DNA from 3 places in the Candidatus Thalassolituus haligoni genome. Region 2 is predicted to be linked to each of the others. Evidence: predicted binding sites of a transcription regulator. Region 2 holds the regulator's gene; each other region holds the start of a gene.
The links. Region 2 encodes PhoB, which activates phosphate uptake and scavenging genes when phosphate is short. Its sites were predicted from a motif close to TGTCATANNNNTGTCANA; they were not measured.
Positions count from the first base shown of each region.

Region 1 (6,106 bases), 1.6 Mb from region 2:
TTCAGTCATATCAGTGAGCAACACCAGCTGACCGGGTTGCTGGGTCATGGGGGTGGTACGAATCAGTACCCTGCGGCCATTCACCAGCGAGACTTCGTGGCCATCATCATGACGCGGTGCAAAGCAGCGCTGGATAACCCGACGCCAGCGTTGACCAACCAGACTGTCGACGTCGGCCAGCCGTGCCAGCAGTTGTTCAGCGACTGGATTGGCCTTGGCAACGCAACCGTTCTGATCCAGCAGCAGTACACCGGCAGGTAGCAGAGTCAGCAGCTGTTCCAGTTGATTGGCCAGACGCTCTTTTTCTGCCAGTTCTCGCATTCGCTCGGCAGATACCTGAGCCAGTTCGCCGCTCAGTTGTTCAACCTGGCTTTCAAGTTGCTCGCAGGAGTCCGTCAGCTGCTGTGACATGCGACTGAACATTTGTAACGTGTGCTGCAGCCCTTGGCGTTCCTGATTGCGACCGCCAGCCGTCATCGCCATAACTGCGGCGGTGTCTTCGACGGTTGGGGCGACATGGGTTTGAACCGAATCGATACGGGCTGTGGACATCGTCATAAACACCTCACCATTCTGCATTTCTATCGCCAATAAATCAGCGTTCAGGCAGATAAAGCAAAGGCTGTGCCCACTTCTAAAATAAATTTAACTTATTGATATTTATTGACTTTTTATATGGTGATTTTTTATCCGCCAAGATACAGGCATAAAAAAACCGGCTCTACGCCGGTTTTCTATCACTGCAATACCAACTCACCGAAGGGTCAGGCAAAGTCTTTTTCCTTACGTTGCAAGTTGTACTTGCGCATTTTTTCGACCAGGGTAGTACGGCGAATATTGAGTTTTTCAGCAGCACGAGCAACGACACCATTGGCATCATCCAGCGCCTGCTGTATCAATGATGATTCCAGGTCGGACAAATATTCACGCAGATCCAGTCCGTTCACGGGTAATAACGCGGCGCTCTCCAGATTGGCTGGCGGCATCATTTCCTGAGCGAGGTCATCACCAGGCTCACTCGCTGCGGCCAACGCTTCTTCTTCATCGTCTTCAAAGTGGCGGAATTTTTTCGGCAATTCGTTGACCCCCACCACACCGTACGGGAAAAGGATCGCCAGTCGTTCGACCAGGTTAGCCAGCTCACGAACGTTGCCGTGCCATTCGTGACGACACAACGACATGATCGCCGCAGAGTTGAAGCGAATTGAGCCTCGTTTTTCGTTCTCCAGACGAGCGATCAGTTCATTCAACAACAGCGGCAAGTCTTCAACCCGCTCCCGTAATGACGGCATTTCGATAGGGAAGACATTCAGACGGTAATAAAGGTCTTCACGGAAGCCGCCGTCTTCAATCATGTTTTCGAGATTTTTGTGGGTCGCGGCAATAATGCGCACATTGGCTTGCAGTGTCTTATTGCTGCCAACCCGCTCGTAGGTATGTTCCTGCAACACTCGCAAAATCTTGACCTGCATACTCAATGGCATATCGCCAATTTCATCCAGGAACAAGGTGCCGCCTTCGGCCAGCTCAAAGCGTCCGGGACGGCTGGCAATCGCACCGGTAAAGGCACCTTTTTCATGCCCGAACAACTCACTTTCCAGCAACTCTGCCGGAATGGCGCCACAATTAACTGGTACAAACGGTTTGTTACGCCGACTGGAATGATAATGGAGGTTACGGGCGACCACTTCCTTGCCGGTGCCTGATTCTCCCAGAATCAATACACTGACGTCTTTATCTGCCACCTGCATGATCAGCTCACGTACCTGCTGAATATGGCGACTGGTGCCGACCAGGCTGCGGAACAGCTGGATGTCACGTCGCTCACTGCGGCCTTCACTATGGGAATATTGTTCGCGATAAAGCTGGCAGCGGTGCAGGCTGTCTAGCAATTTGTTGTAACTGGGAGGAGATTCTACGGTGGCGATCACCGAGCGACGTACGGAGTCCGGGAGACGATCCAGTCCGTGATCACGGCCAAGACAGATAATCGGTGCTGACTTGTCCCACTGGTAAACGGCTGTCATAACACCATGGAACAGGCCTCGACTGTCATCACCGACCAGCACAGCCGAAATATCCTGGCTGTTTTTGGCACGGCGACTGACTTCTTCCTGCCAGTGCTGACTGTCACTGACGATGACTTCTTCCCCGAGAAAATCAAGGATCACCTGCATATCGTGACGACGCTGGTGATCGTCATCGATCAGCAGAATTTTAATTTCTCTCCACATACGCAATCTTCCTTTATTTCAGGCAGTGCCTTATTCCACTTCCACTAAAAAACAGCGAATTCTCGTTGTCTGTTGATGGCTTGACCGGGAGTTGACTGGATAACCAGGGATACTGTCCGTCTGTTCACAAGAGCACTGAACTGTTATTTTTTATTTTTGGTGTCATCCAATTGACTCATGTTGCTCAGTTAAGTGCGTATTTTTGACGAAGTCAAATAATCGACGCAGCAATTCGCCACAAACGTATCTGACGTAACATTAGCACGACGGCAGACTACCCTAACGCCCTATTGTCTTACAATACCTGAAATAAGTATTAGTAATATCAATGACTAACAGACGCCTGGAAGATGACACCCACCATCACCCAAATGTTCGTGGTTGCCCGTCAGGTCGCACTGGTCAGGCCGAGATGTGCGTATTTTCACCCTGATAGCCTGAGAGCGGCTCGCGATTCCCCGAATGAGTCAAATAATCGTCGCGAATACCATCCCAGCCACGTTTGACTTCCAGCATCAAGCTCATGACTTCTTCAATCATGTCGGTATCGTTTGCTCTGGTTGCCTGTAACAGGCGGCGATTCATGTAGTCGTACAGTCGCTCAAGATTAGCGGAAATCTCTCCGCCAGAGCTGTGATCCAGACTGCTTTGCAAGGTGCTGATAATTTCCATAACCCGACCCAACAGGTTGGCTTTGGTAGCCATATCACCCCGTTTAATGGCCCCCTTGCTTTGGGCCATACGGGTTAATGCGGCTTCCATCAGCAGTTGGATCAGGCGATGAGGATCGGCATCCAGTACTTCTGAGGTCGTGTTCACTCGCTGGTATTGCTTGGCGCCCGATGGGTACATAGGGTCTGCTCCTTCCATTGTTGTTCAGCTTCTGTTGGCTGTAGCGGCCAAACCGGCGTTTTCTTTAACAAGAAGGTTGCCGAATTAAGCGATCAAGCACATGCGCCGGGCATCCGCTGGCGGCAAACTACTTCCGCCAGCCCGGTAAAAAGTGACCTTCCCTGCCACCAAAAAACAAAAAACTCTTTACAAATCATAATGATAAAAGATGGCACAAGCTCTGCTTAGGCTATCAGCAGATGGTTGCTGTCAATCGCCTGATAACCTGGGGAGCCTGCTAATGATCGGCTTGCCGTTACATCGGATCTGAATCACCAGCCACGGAATCCACATCGCCGGGGTATTTACGAGGGCATTTTCATGGCAAACCTGTTGCCACAATTAACCTTCCAGGGATCAACATCCCATGCTTCCGCTTCGATACGGGCGCGATCGTTGTATATGGCCGCCAGCTTCGCTTACGCCCAGGCTGTTGAAGATCAGGATACCTTGACACTGCAACGGGCTTTGATACAGGCAGAACAGGCTTATCAGCTGCAGCCGGAAGATCTTCAGATTATTAATCTGTTAGGCCGTATTTGTATGCGTCAGGGCCAGTTGATACATGCCAGGGATTGGATAGAAGTTGGCCTTGCCATCAAACACACTAGCCCGAGTCTGCTGTACAGCGCCGGGCTGATCGAACTGGAAGACCGACGACCAGCTGTGGCTGAAGACTACTTTTTGCGTTCCTCACAGCTGTCCAGAGTGGCCACCCGAGCGCCTTTTTACCTCGCCCATGTGCGTCTGCAACAAGGAAAATACGCAGCGGCTTTTGAGGATTATCGTCAATTGGTGCGTATCCACCGCGATGATATATTGCTGCAGAGTCGCTTGCTTGAAGCCGCAGCCGGTGCCAGCGTTGATGGCTATTGCCCGGAACTGGCAGCCGAGGTGGTCGATTATCTGCAATTGCCAGGTGATGTTTCCTCTCTGGCCAGGCTGGCGACACAGCTGTTGCAATGCCGCTTTCAGGATCTTCAACAACACGCCCTGTTAGGCATTAACCAACTGACACAAGAACCGCTGCTGCTCGCCAGCTTGCACCACATAGCCCTCAGTCATCCACTGTTGGAGCGCCATCTGACCCAAATGCGATTCAGCCTCCTGCAGGGCTGCATTCATACTCTGGAGCTGGACACTCAATACCTGCCGCTGGTGCTGGCACTGATTAGCCAAACCGGGATAAACGGAGGTTGTTGGGCCGAAACTGATGATGAAGCCAGGCAACTCCAACAGCTGACCCGATTATTGGAGTATTGGTTGGAGCAGGCAGCAGACCAGCAGGATTCAATACTGCCAGCGCTGCTCATGCTGCTGATGTACCGACCGCTGACAGCAACCGGCTTGCTCGACAAACTGTTTGCCATCCCAGATGACTGGCCCGAGCCACTACGGCATTACCTCATCACCCAGATCGATAACGAACAGCGTCAACGTTTGCATCGCCCAGTCATTCCGACCTTTGGTACGCCAGATCAGGCGCTGATTTCCCCGCCGACCTCCAGCCAAAGCGCCACTCGGAACCAGACCCTGCAGGCTGATAACTGCCTGTTTTATCCTCGCTGGCGTCCATTGCAACAGCATCCGCAAGGGAATTATTTTAGTCACCTAAAGTGCCTGTTCCCAATGGCTCTGGCTGCTCTCTCGATCCCCACAGAGCACACAGAGGAACTCTTGGTAGCGGGATGCGGAACCGGTCGGGAGGCCCTCAAACTGGCCCAAAAATTCACTCCCTTGAACATCACCGCCATAGACCTCAGTCGTGAGGCATTAAGTTATGGCCGTGCACACCAGACCGATAGAGAGGTGTCGATTGACTGGATGCAGGGAGATTTACGCCAGATCAGCTGGCTGGGAAAGCAGTTCGATGCCATTGAATGTGGTGGCGTACTCCAGCAGTTGCCCAACCCTCTGAGCGGGTTGCTGGCACTGGCCGAAGTACTGAAACCAGGAGGGGTGATCAAAATCACCTTGCACAGCCGGATAGCAAGGCAAGGAATCACTCGCCTGCGCCAGCAACTGGACACAACAGCCATTACATCTGTCACCGGATTGCAGCAGCTACGCTACGCCTTGATGGAAACCGCTCTGGCAACCACTGCAGGCCTCTCGGAACAACAGTGCCAGCAGTTGCTGCAACGACCGGATTTTTACAGCCTCAGCGGTTGCTACGAGCTGCTGTGCCACAACCAAGAGCAGTTATTTGATATCGGCGATGCCATCAGCTGGCTGGCTAACGCCGGACTGCGCTGGGTAGGCATGCAGGCTCAGCCAGAAGCCGAGCAGCTGGCCCGACAGACTTACGGCTGTCCGGCCAGTGAACTGACACCGGAACAGTGGCAGCTTCTGGAAAATCAGTCACCTGCGTTGTTTATCGGCAGGTACCAGTTTTATGCCATCAAACCTGCCCATGACCTGTGACGGCCGATGACAGATCAACGGATGGTATTGATCCAGTCCGGCAAATCAGCTGTCAGTACTGAACGCCTTGGATCCAGCGTCAAACGTACCGCTAACATAAATCCGAATTCATTAAACTCGGGCGACAAGCCATAGAAGACTCCCCCGCCCAGCTGGGCATGAGGGTCGGTTTGTACCATGCCCAGCAATTCTAAACCGAGATACATACCGCCAACCTTATTGTTGGTATAAAACTCCGAACACAGGTTACTTTCCAGTGGCAATAAAGGTGCGCAGTCTTCCTGATGCTGCTGGTAACCAAAGTTAACCTTACCCTGAACCACAAAATCGCGCTGTTCTCGCGTCAGTGCTGTCAGTTCACCACCGTATTTAAACAGCTGCTGCGGACTGAAATAGCCCCCATGCCCCAGAGTAAATTTGCTCAGATTACGGTCAAAACGCTGAAATTTGAAGGTTGGCCCGAGCGTGATACGTTCCCAATCGTCGTTGCTCCATTGCTTTTGCGCCGCCAGATTGAATTCCATTTCGTCATTGGACGCCACTCGCGTACCCGATAA
Region 1 is NZ_CP139482.1:1,256,601-1,262,706, reverse strand. It holds gene SOJ49_RS05730 (PAS domain-containing sensor histidine kinase) at 1-558, opposite strand, end outside; gene SOJ49_RS05725 (sigma-54 dependent transcriptional regulator) at 765-2,234, opposite strand; gene fliS (flagellar export chaperone FliS) at 2,637-3,086, opposite strand; gene SOJ49_RS05715 (methyltransferase domain-containing protein) at 3,447-5,549, shown strand; gene SOJ49_RS05710 (cellulose synthase subunit BcsC-related outer membrane protein) at 5,564-6,106, opposite strand, start outside.
Region 1: SOJ49_RS05725 (sigma-54 dependent transcriptional regulator) is a predicted target of PhoB. The motif match lies at 2,395-2,412, and genes of this name have one in related genera.

Region 2 (6,106 bases):
GGCCAGGCCAATGTCCGTTTTGCCTCTGGCGTTGAAGCCCGGCTGGTTATCCGGGACATCAGCTTGCAGGAAATGATTGGTGTTTTTCGGCGTCAGGATGCACTGCCGGTGTTACTGGAGCAGGCCGTTGTTGATGTGATTCATCCTGACAATGGTGATATTGCCCGGATTAATGCGTTTGTTCGCATGTTGCAGGCGCAAGAGCCGCATCCGGACGCCGAGACTGTCCAGATTCGACTGCGCATTGTCGATGACGATCCGGACAAGCTGGATGCCTTGTCGCGGTTTATTGGCCAGGCGCGCTAGTGTCAGAAAGACGACTGCCGGGGAAAACGCAGGTAAACGTGCTGCCCTTGCCTTCTTCGCTGCTGATTTGCAGTTCACCATCATGATGCAGCAATACGTGTTTGACGATGGCCAGTCCTAGACCGGTGCCGCCGGTGGCGATGCTGCGGCTCGGGTCGGCGCGATAGAAACGCTCGGTCAGGCGAGGAATATGATGATGAGCAATACCGATGCCGTTGTCAGTAACACTGAAATAACCTTTGCCGCCCTCTGAGTACCAGTGCAGCTTCACATGGCCGCCTTCGGGGGTGTATTTCACCGCATTAAATACCAGGTTGGAAAAGGCACTGCGGAGTTCGTTATAAAACCCCATCAGCTTTTGGTCGTGGTCAATACTCAGCGAGAGAGTGTGTTTGTTGCTGCTGAGAGAGGCTGCGTCACGGCGAATCGCTTCCAGCAGCGGTTGCAACGCCACTGGCTGAGCCTGCTCATTCTCACCTGTTTCCAGCCGCGACAGCATCAGCAGATCCTTGAGCAGATTTTCCATGCGATGACTCTGCTCGCTCATCTGTTGCAGCATGCGTCCCCAGCGGGGTGGCAACATTTCAGAAGCAGCTTGCATGGTTTCGACGTAGCCGGAAATCACCGTGAGGGGGGTGCGTAACTCGTGGCTGACGTTGGCGACGAAGTCTTTGCGCATTTCTTCCAGTTGCTTCAGGCGGGTGACGTCATGCACCAGGATCAAGCGGTCTTTACGGCCAAACAAGGTGATATTGAATTGCAGGTAAATACGCGGGTTGATTGGAGAGCGAATGGTCAGCGGTTCGTGGTAGTCCGCCTTGTCGAAGTAGGCCTTGAACTCCGGCGTTCGAATCAGGTTGGTAATGGGCTGGCCAATATCAACCGGGCTGCGTAAGCCAAGGTAGTTTTGAGCGGCCTGATTCCAGAACTCCAGTGCCCCGGTGGCGTCGACCATCAATACCGAATCCTGCAGCGCGGCGGTTGAATCCTGTATGCGGTTGATAATGGCCTGCAAGCGCTGTTGATGTTTGATGCTGCTTTGTTGCAAGCGCTGGTTTTCCGTAAAAATGGAACCCCAGATACCGAGTGTGCGTGGCAAGACGGTGGTTTGTCCCTGATCCAGCCAGCGATGCAGGCGATAGAGCTGCAGCCACTGCCAGGAGATATAGATGCCCATCATCAGGCACAGGGCTTCCAGTGGCTTGCCAAAATAATAGTAGCCACAGCCAACGGCAAGTATCAGCAGATAAAGGATTCGGCGCAGCTCTCTGCGCCAGACAGGGGTCATCAAAATCAGGAGGCTTTGATCGAAAAGCGATAGCCCGTGCCACGAACGGTCTGAATCAGCTGTTCGTGGGATTCGCCAAGCGCCTTGCGCAGACGGCGAATATGGACATCGACGGTACGTTCTTCAACGTAGACATTACCACCCCATACCTGATCCAGTAGCTGGGCGCGGGAGTAGGCGCGCTCCTGATGGGTCATGAAAAATTGCAACAGGCGGTACTCGGTAGGGCCAATATCAATCGGGTTACCATGGGCGGTCACCCGGTGACAGACCGGGTCGAGCATCAGGCCACTGACCTCGATTGGTTCTTCAATGCCTTGCGGCGTTGAGCGCCGTAAAACGGCCTTCAGGCGCGCCACCAGCTCACGCGGTGAAAACGGTTTGGTGATGTAATCGTCCGCCCCCGCTTCCAGTCCTTGAACCTTGTTATCTTCTTCGCCCTTGGCAGTCAGCATGATGATCGGCAGCTCGGCAGTTCGATCTTCGCGCTTGAGGCGGCGAGCAAACTCGACACCGCTGGTGCCTGGCAGCATCCAGTCAAGCAAAATCATATCTGGCTTTCTGTCGATAATCTGCGCATGTGCTTCCTGTACATTCGCTGCTTCAAGGCATTCATACCCGGCCATTTCCAGGGCCACGGCTATCATTTCCCGGATCGGGGCTTCATCGTCCACAATAAGAACGGTCTTGCCTGCTTTGGTCATAACGGCTCGTCACGCAAATGTCACAATAGGAATAATGCGGGGGTATTACACTGATCCAGTGTTACAAGCATGTGACACTGCTGAGATTGGCGTCAAGCATATTGCCTGATCAGGGCAAAGATGGCGTCGCCAGGGCGTAGTTCAGCACCAGGCCAACCCAAATAATCGCGCCATACCAGTGAGCTGCCAGAAACTCCTTTAAACAGGCCATACGCTCACGGCTGCGGATGGCACGTAATTGCCACCACAAATAACCACCTGCAATTAACCAGGCGAGGTAGAATGGCCACCCTGCGTCTAATTGGCTGCCTGTCAGTAGCAGACAAAAATGCGCCATGCCATAAAGAATGGCAATCATGGTGACGTCCAGATCACCAAACAGGATTGCGGTGCTTTTGACACCGATCAACAGATCATCGTCGCGGTCGACCATGGCATAAATGGTGTCATAGCCGACGGTCCAGCAGACGTTAGCAATAAATAACAGCCAGCAGAGGGATGTCAGTTCATTGGCTTGCGCAGCGAACGCCATGGGAATTGCCCAGGAGAACGCAGCTCCGAGAAACACCTGTGGCAGGTGCGTGTGGCGTTTCATGTAAGGATAAAGTGCTGCCAGAGCAACCCCGCCGAGTGACAGCCAGAGGGTCAGGGTATTGGTCATTAACACCAGCAGCAAGCCGATCAGACAGAGCATAACAAAACCGATCAGCGCCTCGCGGTCGGCTATGCGGCCCTGCGTCAGGGGCCGATCCTGCGTGCGTTTGACGTGGCGGTCGATATGACGATCGGCGTAGTCGTTGATGACACAACCGGCGGAGCGCATCACAAATACTCCGAGGGTAAAAATCACCAGGTTGGCAATCGATGGCAAACCTTCGGCGGCCACCCATAGCGCCCATAGCATCGGCCATAACAGCAGGTAGGAACCGACCGGTTTGTTCAGCCGGGTCAGCTGAATCCACTGATGCCAGCGTGGCCAGAGTTTATCGAGTGTGGCAGACAGAGGTGATTGCATAATCAATGCCTTGTGTCGTCTGGCGAATGGAAGCGTGGTGATAGCAGTAGCGAAGAGAACGCCTCCGTTACCAGTAGAGGCGCACCGTTGATTGTAAACACGGAGCGCCTTGTCCAGCAAAAACAATGCGCACTGTCGGTTACCGGTTGACAGGCTTGACTGAACTTCAATGGTTGTCGGCGCAAGCTGGCCTGGCTGAATAAGTAGCTGCCAAGAGAACGATTGCCAAGATGACGAATTGGCTGACCAACCCTTGCCAGGCTGGTCAAGGGAATGACGGTACGGGCTCTTACCAGCTCGTATTGCCCCTGGCGCAGTGATACTTCGCGTACCCATACCGGTTGCCGCCAGCGCAATTTCAGGTCGGCACATTCAGAGGGCAAGGCTGGGCCGTGATATTGTCTGACGACATCGACCGAAAACTCAGCGGGATTCAGCGCCTGCAAACGTTTGGTCAGCGATCCGGCGTCATCAAGCCAGTAGCGCCAGGGTCGGGGAATGCCCGCCAGCGCAGTTTGAAAACGTCCACTCCAGCGAGGCGCGGTTGCCAACAGCCGGGCGTGGTATCGGGGTGTAGTGCTTTTCATGGCGGCGCAGCATGCGGCAAATCGCATTTACTGGCAAGAGGATTGCCCTGTCCATTGATTTTATCCGGGTTGGCCAGTAGCTTAGGCGCCTTTACCGCTGACACGAGTGATAAACGGCGGGTAAACAAGCGATTGACAGGTATTTGCATGAAAAAGTGGCAGTGCGTGGTGTGTGGCTGGATTTATGATGAAGCCGAAGGCGCACCGGAAGAAGGTATTCCACCAGGGACTTGCTGGGAGGATGTACCGGATGACTTTACCTGCCCGGATTGTGGTGTTGGCAAAGACGACTTTGAAATGATCGAGATTTGATCATTGGCTCCTGTCTCTCCTTCATCCCCGGTCACTCTCCCTGAAGCCCCTTGGTCATTGATCATTCTGGGTGCCGGAATGGCAGGCTACCGTTTGGCTCGCGAATACCGCCAGCGTAACGCAGACGCCACAGTACTGCTGATTTGCCCTGACGGCGGGCAACTGCTGCAGGCCAGTGCCGCCGAGATGGCAGATACGCTGGGCATCGCCGTACTGAATAATACTCGTGTCACCGAGATCGACCGGCTCAACGGCAACCTTGAGACACCACTGGGGCGTTTTGTGTTTGAGCGGCTGATGCTGGCGACGGACGCCTGAGTGATGGGAGATTGCTGCCTTGCTGACAAACCATGAAGCGTATCAGCATCTTGATATTGATGATCGTGGTATATAGCAGAATTTCAGGATTCATGCCTTGATTGCTCGACTATGCTTTAGCGCATGCGGCGCTGACGAACAAGCCGTATTCCAATACCGATTGACCGATAACCACTGTTTTTCTGAGCCTGCGCTGCAGGCCTGTACAATCCGGGCGTTATGCCCAACTTATTGAGAGGATTCAACTCCATGCGTAAACCAGAACTGGCGGCAGCCATTGCTGAAAAAACCGACCTGAGCAAGGAAAAAGCGACAGAAATCATCACCGTGGTGACCGATCGTATTGCCCAGGCGTTGGCTGAAGGCGACAACGTAAGCCTGATCGGCTTTGGTACGTTTGAGGTGCGTCAGCGCGCTGAGCGTCAGGGTAAAAACCCGCAGACCGGCGAGCCAATTACCATTGCTGCCGCCAAAGTACCTGCGTTCAAGCCTGGCAAGGCGCTGAAAGACTCGGTGCAGTAAGTCGCCATGACGGATGCCGCAACGCTCACCCGACGCTGGGTCGAACTGCTGGTGGTAGGTGAAGGACTGTGTCCTTTTGCCGAGCCAGTGATGCCAGGTCTGCGGATTGACGTCTGCGAGCATCCGGATCTTGATCAGGCCACTGCGGAGTTTATGGATTTACTCACCGAAGTGGCCAGGGCCGATGCGGATGCACTGCCAACTGCCCTGTTTGTAGTGCCAGGGTTGGTCAAGGAATTTGATGAATACTGGAACTGGAGCCTGATTTGCGAGCAGTTACTGGTACAAATGGGGTATGAAGGCCTGTTACAACTGGCCACATTTCATCCCAACTACTGTTTTGATGGTGAACCGCTGGATGATCCAGGCAACTTCACCAATCGATCACCCTTTCCCATGCTGCACATTATTCGTGAAGCACATATTGAACAGGCGCTGGCGTCGGTGCCCTTCCCTGAGCGTATTCCCGTGCGTAACCAGAAACATCTGCGACGCTTGGGTATTCAGGGTGTGCTGGCATTAATGCCGGCGCTGGCGGATACCGCCGTACTGTCTGATCAACCTGCGGGCCGGTGTTCGCCGCAGGAGTAGTCGGTGCAGGTTACCCCTGATGGCTGTGGCTCTTCTGATCAAACGATGTGGAATTCACACCTGAATTCAACGATTAACCGCAACACTTGACTATTCACTGCGAGAGACAAGTGACCGGTGAGTGACAAGTGACGCCTAGGCCGACAGTGCCTGCACCAAATCGCTTAATTCCCCAACATGGGAGACCAGCTCTTCGGTCGCCTCTCCGGCAGCATTGTCACTCAGACCCAGCGCGCTGAGCGTGTCCGGGTCGAGGGCTTCTTGCGGGCCATCACCATAACCGTGGGCGCGTAAGCTGCGAGTGGTGACGTTCAGAATCCGGGCGTAAACGGCGTGTTCACCGTCGTAGTGGGGATTATGTTGCTGACGCAAGGCGACCACGACTTCTTCCGGCAGATCCCACTGCTGCAGCAAGCTGGCGGCGATCTGTTCGCGGGTAAGCGCCAGCAGGTGGCGCTCGATA
Region 2 is NZ_CP139482.1:4,075,873-4,081,978, reverse strand. It holds gene SOJ49_RS18440 (response regulator) at 1-306, shown strand, start outside; gene phoR (phosphate regulon sensor histidine kinase PhoR) at 287-1,594, opposite strand; gene phoB (phosphate regulon transcriptional regulator PhoB) at 1,600-2,298, opposite strand; gene ubiA (4-hydroxybenzoate octaprenyltransferase) at 2,408-3,313, opposite strand; gene SOJ49_RS18420 (chorismate lyase) at 3,316-3,900, opposite strand; gene SOJ49_RS18415 (rubredoxin) at 4,048-4,212, shown strand; gene SOJ49_RS18410 (hypothetical protein) at 4,291-4,530, shown strand; gene SOJ49_RS18405 (HU family DNA-binding protein) at 4,780-5,052, shown strand; gene SOJ49_RS18400 (DUF1415 domain-containing protein) at 5,059-5,643, shown strand; gene SOJ49_RS18395 (HDOD domain-containing protein) at 5,779-6,106, opposite strand, start outside.

Region 3 (6,106 bases), 1.3 Mb from region 2:
GTTGATATCCAGGTAACGCACACTATGCAGAAATTCGGTACCTTCCGGGAACAAACGCGCAGCCAGATGAATATCACCTTTTTCCAGTTGCGATTTGGCCACCCCCACGTAAGTCATATATCGGCCGTCATTCGGGGCCCAATCGTAGGTAATTTGAGTTGCAGTGCCCAATACACCATTGTTATCCAGATCGACACCAAAACGCGTTTCATCGGTGGCATCAATCATGACATCTTGTTCTTTCAGCAGCGCTTCGACAATGGCCAGGTTGATCTTGTAGGTCTCCAGGTCAAAGGTTCCTGTCGTCAGTTGCTGGAAAGCTTCCGGCAGTCTGATCATCACATCGTCTGTTGAGCCATTGGTGGGCATAAAGGTGCCCAGGAACGGGTAGTAAGCATAAACGCGCCAGCCGCTGTACTGTCCATCCGGGGCAATATCAAAGCCCTGCTCATTAAAATCAAACCAGGCATCCGGGGAATAACCCTCCCATTTGCCATCACCATTACGATCCCATTCGGCAGGAGGGTTGGCGAGTTTTGCTGCGAGAATGATGCCGCCATTGTCAGCGCGGTAGTTATCCTCGCGAACGTATCGCAGAATGTCGTCGTCTGAAATCGCCGCTATATCATTCGTGCGATCCTTACGGATATTGGCCCAACGATTCACTACACCACTCTCTGGAAAAGCGTACGCTTCCTGTACGTCAGTATCGTTGAGATAGTTGGGGCGTTTACTCTCACCATGACACGCATAACAGGGGTTGGATACTTCCCCATTTTCCTTGACCGGATTGGTGTAACACTGAGGCGGGATATAAGGCGTCGGACTCTCGGAAACATCTCTGGTGATATCGGTCAGAGTGCCGTAAGCCAGATTGGTAGCAACAGGATTCGTCGTCTCTTGTTGATTATTATCACTGCTGCTATCCGGGGAACTACTATCTTCAGTCTGGTTTTCATCATGTTCACTGGCATCCGAGTTACTGTCAGCTGTATGAGAAGATCCACTGTTATCAAAACAGGCGGACAAAACCAAAGGAACCAGCAGTAGGCAAATTCGGAATGTGTTCATTTAACAATACCTTTAAAAAAAGGGCAGCTAAGCGCCGCCCTTTTTGTTGATCGATCAAGCGATAACTACCAAAACTTACTCTGCAATAGCAGGGAAAGGCCCGATATAGCCAGTGTATGCACGGTGTGCATCACCCGTTGTATCTTCTTCTTGGTCAGACTCACCATAAGGATGCTGAACCACAGACATCAGGTAGGCGAAACCATTGATGTTTGGATACCAGTATGGAGAAGTCGTTTCAGAACCATATGGAGTGGTCTGGATACGAATCAGATCCTGGCTGGCAAAGTCGTAAGCCCAGATGACGTCGTTCTGGTGGTTACCAGTATCTTCACCAATGATCAGGTAATCATAACCGGACATGTAGGTCACGTTATCCGGCTCGGAAATACCATTGATATGACAGCTGTTTTCGTCTTCGAAACCCGCCAGCTGGGCTTCAACGTTCACGCCCTCAACACCGTTGCTGGCCTTGGTTGGACGACCAACGACCAGTCCTTTCATGGTTTTGGCAACGTAGTTGGAACCAATAGTGCTATCAACCAGCAGATCCAGTTCATAAACCGCACCACAACGATTCTTGTTCAGCTGGATATGGTCTACCGGTGCAGAGGCATCGGCTTGCATGCTGTTATACACACGAGACATAGCAACATACAGCTTGTTGCGCTTGCTATCGTAAGTAACACCTTCTTCCTTGGAGAACTCGGTGGTTGCACCCATCAAGGCAGCGTAACGACGGGTTTCCAGACGGGAAGCAGCCACTTCCATACCGGTTTTCACAGCCAGACATTCGGTTGAACCGTTGGCAGCAATTTTGGTGTGGGCAGCGTTAGCACAGGTGCCGTCAGTCTGCACTTCGGAGGTTGCGAAGATGTCAGTAAACAGCAGCGGATCGGTGGTGTCGGTACCGTGTACGTAGGCACTGACAGTCGCGTTGTCTGCATGACCCAGAGAGATCCAGTCCAGAGTCGCTTCACCAGCGCCTGTAGCAGAAACCTGGTTCCACTTGGCTGCATACAGGTTACCGGCACTCAGATCACCAGCGGTGTCGGCCACGAACATGAAGAAACCAACGTTGGAACCGTCATCCGTGATGTAGGCAGTTTTGGAGTCCGGCATGACATAAGCCAGCTCAATGGCCACACGGCCCATGGCGTAGTGCTTGGTCATATCAACGGTTGGAGTACTGGTGGCATCCGTGGCGTCAGTGCTCACTTCAATTTCAGTGTTCCAGCCGTAGTAGTAAGGGTTCCAGCTCAGATCACCGGAAACGTAGTAGTCCAGTTGGGTAGCAGGGTAGCTATCAGCAGCGGCTTCAGTAGCCGTCGGCAGCGAGCGGGCATCCGGCTCATATTCTTCAGACGCCAGGTGGGTGTTCCATGGGGTCACAGAAGCAGCACAATGTACCCAGCCACCATCAACGCCTTTCTGATCCAGCTGGGTCAGGCTGATTGGTGAAAGAGCGCCAGTCGTTTCATCCTGATCCAGTTCGAACAGGAACATGGCGCCCGGACGGGTTTCCATCTGGGAAACAGAGAACAGGCGACCATTCACTGGCAACAAGGAGGTGTGTTCGTTAGCGTCAGTAATACGCAGTGAACTGTCTTCTTCAGTCAGGGCAGTGCCCATATCATCAACCAGCTGGCCGAATGTTACGCCAGTGATTTCATCACCAGAACGGGCGAACTCATGGTATTGACCACCGAAAGATTCGCCATCAATAACCGCTTCAGACACCAGGATTGCACGTTTCTGAGCATCGGTTGCAGGAGCAGGAACACCAGTAAAAGTCAGTTTACCAGTACCAGCAGCAGGAGTACCGTCAGTACCTGGAGTACCTGGATCACCCTTGTCACCGTCAGCACCAGCAACGCCGTCTTTGCCATCGTCGCCATCTGAACCACAAGCAGCCAGACCAGTAGCCAGAGCGGCCATCAGCAATGCCTGCAGCAGTTTGTTTTTCTTGAATTCCATAACGCACTCTCTCATCGATTGTTTATAGAGGTCTAAGTGCGGCATAGGCTAGTCGCAGAAAATGACAACTTGAATGAGCTTTTATGTCAGAAAGAAGACATTATTGTGACAGCTATTAATAACGAATTTGACGTCGATACACTCCCATGACGCGTTTGTACTGGAGCTTTATTGAGGTATCAATGGTGCAATCTGCCGGCTATGGTTGCCAAAAATGGCCTCAGATTCCAGGGTACTCAACCTTCGGACAAGAGCATCATCTCAAGATGGCCAACTGGGTGCAGAAGGGAGAAATGGCCCGTTGCTCGTGGCTTCAGATATGAATCGTCAGGCTACCCCACCACCACTAGGGGTGGTGATTCTGTTCCTCTGCCAGTTCTCCTGTGCGATTAGCCAACCCCAGCGATTGCCCGAAATTCTGGGTCTTTACCTTGCGCTGTAACATCGATTGGTTCTCTTCGCTTATCAATTCCCAGGCGGACAGCAGCCCCGCCAAAACACGAACGATTTCATCCTGAGTGAGTGAAGATGGTGTCAGTGCTTGCTCCGGTATCCGCAGTAAAAAACAAAAAACCCGGCGCTGTTAACACAGGGCCGGGTTATTCAATCAGAACAGCGTGATCAGCTCACTTCTTTCGCGGCGATACGCGCCGCCCATTCGATCGGGCCGGTCATGTGTACCGATTCACCTTTGGTATCGACAGCAACGGTGACGGGCATATCCACCACGTCAAACTCGTAGATGGCTTCCATACCCAGATCCGCAAAACCCAGCACTTCCGCACCCTTGATCGCCTGGGAAACCAGGTAAGCCGCACCGCCGACGGCCATCAGGTACACGGCTTCGTTGTCCTTGATGGCTTCAATCGCGATCGGGCCACGCTCGGATTTACCGATCATGCCCAGCAGTCCGGTTTGTTCAAGGATAGTACGGGTAAACTTGTCCATCCGGGTGGCTGTGGTCGGGCCAGCAGGGCCAACTACTTCGTCGCGAACCGGATCAACCGGGCCAACGTAATAGATAAAGCGACCTTTCAGATCAACCGGCAGTTCTTCACCACGGGCCAGCATTTCGACCATACGTTTGTGAGCGGCATCCCGGCCGGTCAGCATCTTGCCAGACAGCAGTACGGTTTCACCGGTTTTCCAATCCTTGACGTCTTCCGGCGTTACGGTGTTCAGGTCAACGCGGCGAACACTGTCACCAACTTCCCAGCTGATTTCCGGCCAGTCTTCCAGCTTTGGCACTGGCAGCGAGGCAACCCCGGAACCATCCAGCACAAAATGGGTGTGACGGGTTGCCGCACAGTTAGGAATAATGGCTACCGGCTTGTTGGCGGCATGGGTCGGATAATCCGCCACTTTCACATCCAGTACCGTGGTCAGACCACCCAGCCCCTGAGCGCCGATGCCCAGCTTGTTGACCTTATCGAACAACTCCAGGCGCAGTTCTTCGGCACGATTACTGGCACCACGCGCCTGCAGTTCCTGGATATTGATTGGCTCCAGCAGCGATTCCTTGGCAATTTGCATGGCTTTTTCAGCCGTGCCGCCAATGCCGATACCCAACATGCCCGGCGGACACCAGCCAGCCCCCATGGTCGGAATCTGCTTCAGTACCCATTCAACCACATCGTCAGACGGGTTCAGCATGGCGAACTTGGATTTGGCTTCGGAGCCGCCGCCCTTGGCTGCGACATGCACGTCGACGGTATTCCCCGGCACCAGTTTCATATGAATAACCGCCGGAGTATTGTCCTTGGTGTTGACCCGCTTGCCGTCCGGATCCGCCAGTACCGAAGCACGCAAGACGTTGTCCGGGTTCAGGTAAGCACGACGAACCCCTTCGTTACACATGTCTTCGACCGACATGTCGCTTTCAAATTTGACATCCATACCAATGGTCAGAAAAACGGTAACGATACCAGTATCCTGACAGATCGGACGTTTGCCCATGGCACACATACGAGAGTTGATCAGAATCTGCGCCATGGCGTCTTTGGCGGCCTTGGACTCTTCACGCTCGTACGCTGCGTGAACGGCGTCGATAAAATCTTTGGGGTGGTAGTAGGAAATGTACTGCAGCGCATCAGCGACGCTTTGGATCAGGTCTTCTTGCTTGATCACTGTCATGGCGAGTTCTCTCTCTGTGCTCTCTCTCGGGTGCCCTGGCTCCGTCTTGCGACAAAACACTCAGCAGTGATATGCGCCAGACCGATGCTGGCGCGAACGGTGGCCGATTGTACCCGAAGGAACAAGCGGCTCAAATGCGATCGACAGGCGCCTTTAGTCAAATGTCAGGGTTTGGTCGCGGCCGGAGTGTGCAGTGTGGTGATACGCGACTCCACCTGACGCAGCTGCTTGCGTAAGGTCTCAATCTCTTGCTGACGATTGGCCAGGGATTCTTTCAGGATGGCGACGCTACGCCCCGTCATTTGTACCGCCTCGCTGTTCTGGGCAATACGCAACTCGGATTCCGGCAAGGACAGCAGTGCCGCTTCGGCGGAAGATACCCGCTCCGACAGTGCGCTGCTGGCCAGCTGTTGCTGCTCCAGCGTCGCTTGCTGCGTGGTCAGGCTGATCTGCTGCTTGTCGGCCTCAGACTTGAGTCTTTTGACAGTCGCCACATTGCTCGCTATGGCTTTTTCATTACTGGCGATCATGCCCTTGTTACGCTTATTGGCAACATCCCACAGCTTGCGAATTTCAGAATCATGTTCTTTCAGCAGCACCTTGAGCGCATCGAGTGACAAACTGGCGTTTTCGCCAGTAACCGACAAACGCTCATTTAGTTGTTGCAGATTAACCGACTGCTGCTGAAGGGTCTGTCTGGCCGCCAGCAGCTCGGTCTGCATCGTCTGCACCAGGGTATAAAGATACCCGGCGGCGGCGAGACCAAGCAGAGCCAGCAACAGTGCCACAGCCACCAGCCCGGCCCCAGCGGACTTGCCTGTTGTGTTGGCAGACCCGGCTGCCGCCGGTGAACGCCGCGATTTATTTTGCCGCTGACGCATTTCAATATCGTCTTTCGAGGGTTTGATGTCGGGTATAAGCGGTT
Region 3 is NZ_CP139482.1:977,676-983,781, reverse strand. It holds gene SOJ49_RS04490 (hypothetical protein) at 1-1,071, opposite strand, end outside; gene SOJ49_RS04485 (PhoX family phosphatase) at 1,147-3,048, opposite strand; gene SOJ49_RS04480 (4a-hydroxytetrahydrobiopterin dehydratase) at 3,395-3,517, opposite strand; gene SOJ49_RS04475 (fumarate hydratase) at 3,670-5,181, opposite strand; gene SOJ49_RS04470 (hypothetical protein) at 5,346-6,106, opposite strand, start outside.
Region 3: SOJ49_RS04485 (PhoX family phosphatase) is a predicted target of PhoB. The motif match lies at 3,142-3,159, and genes of this name have one in related genera.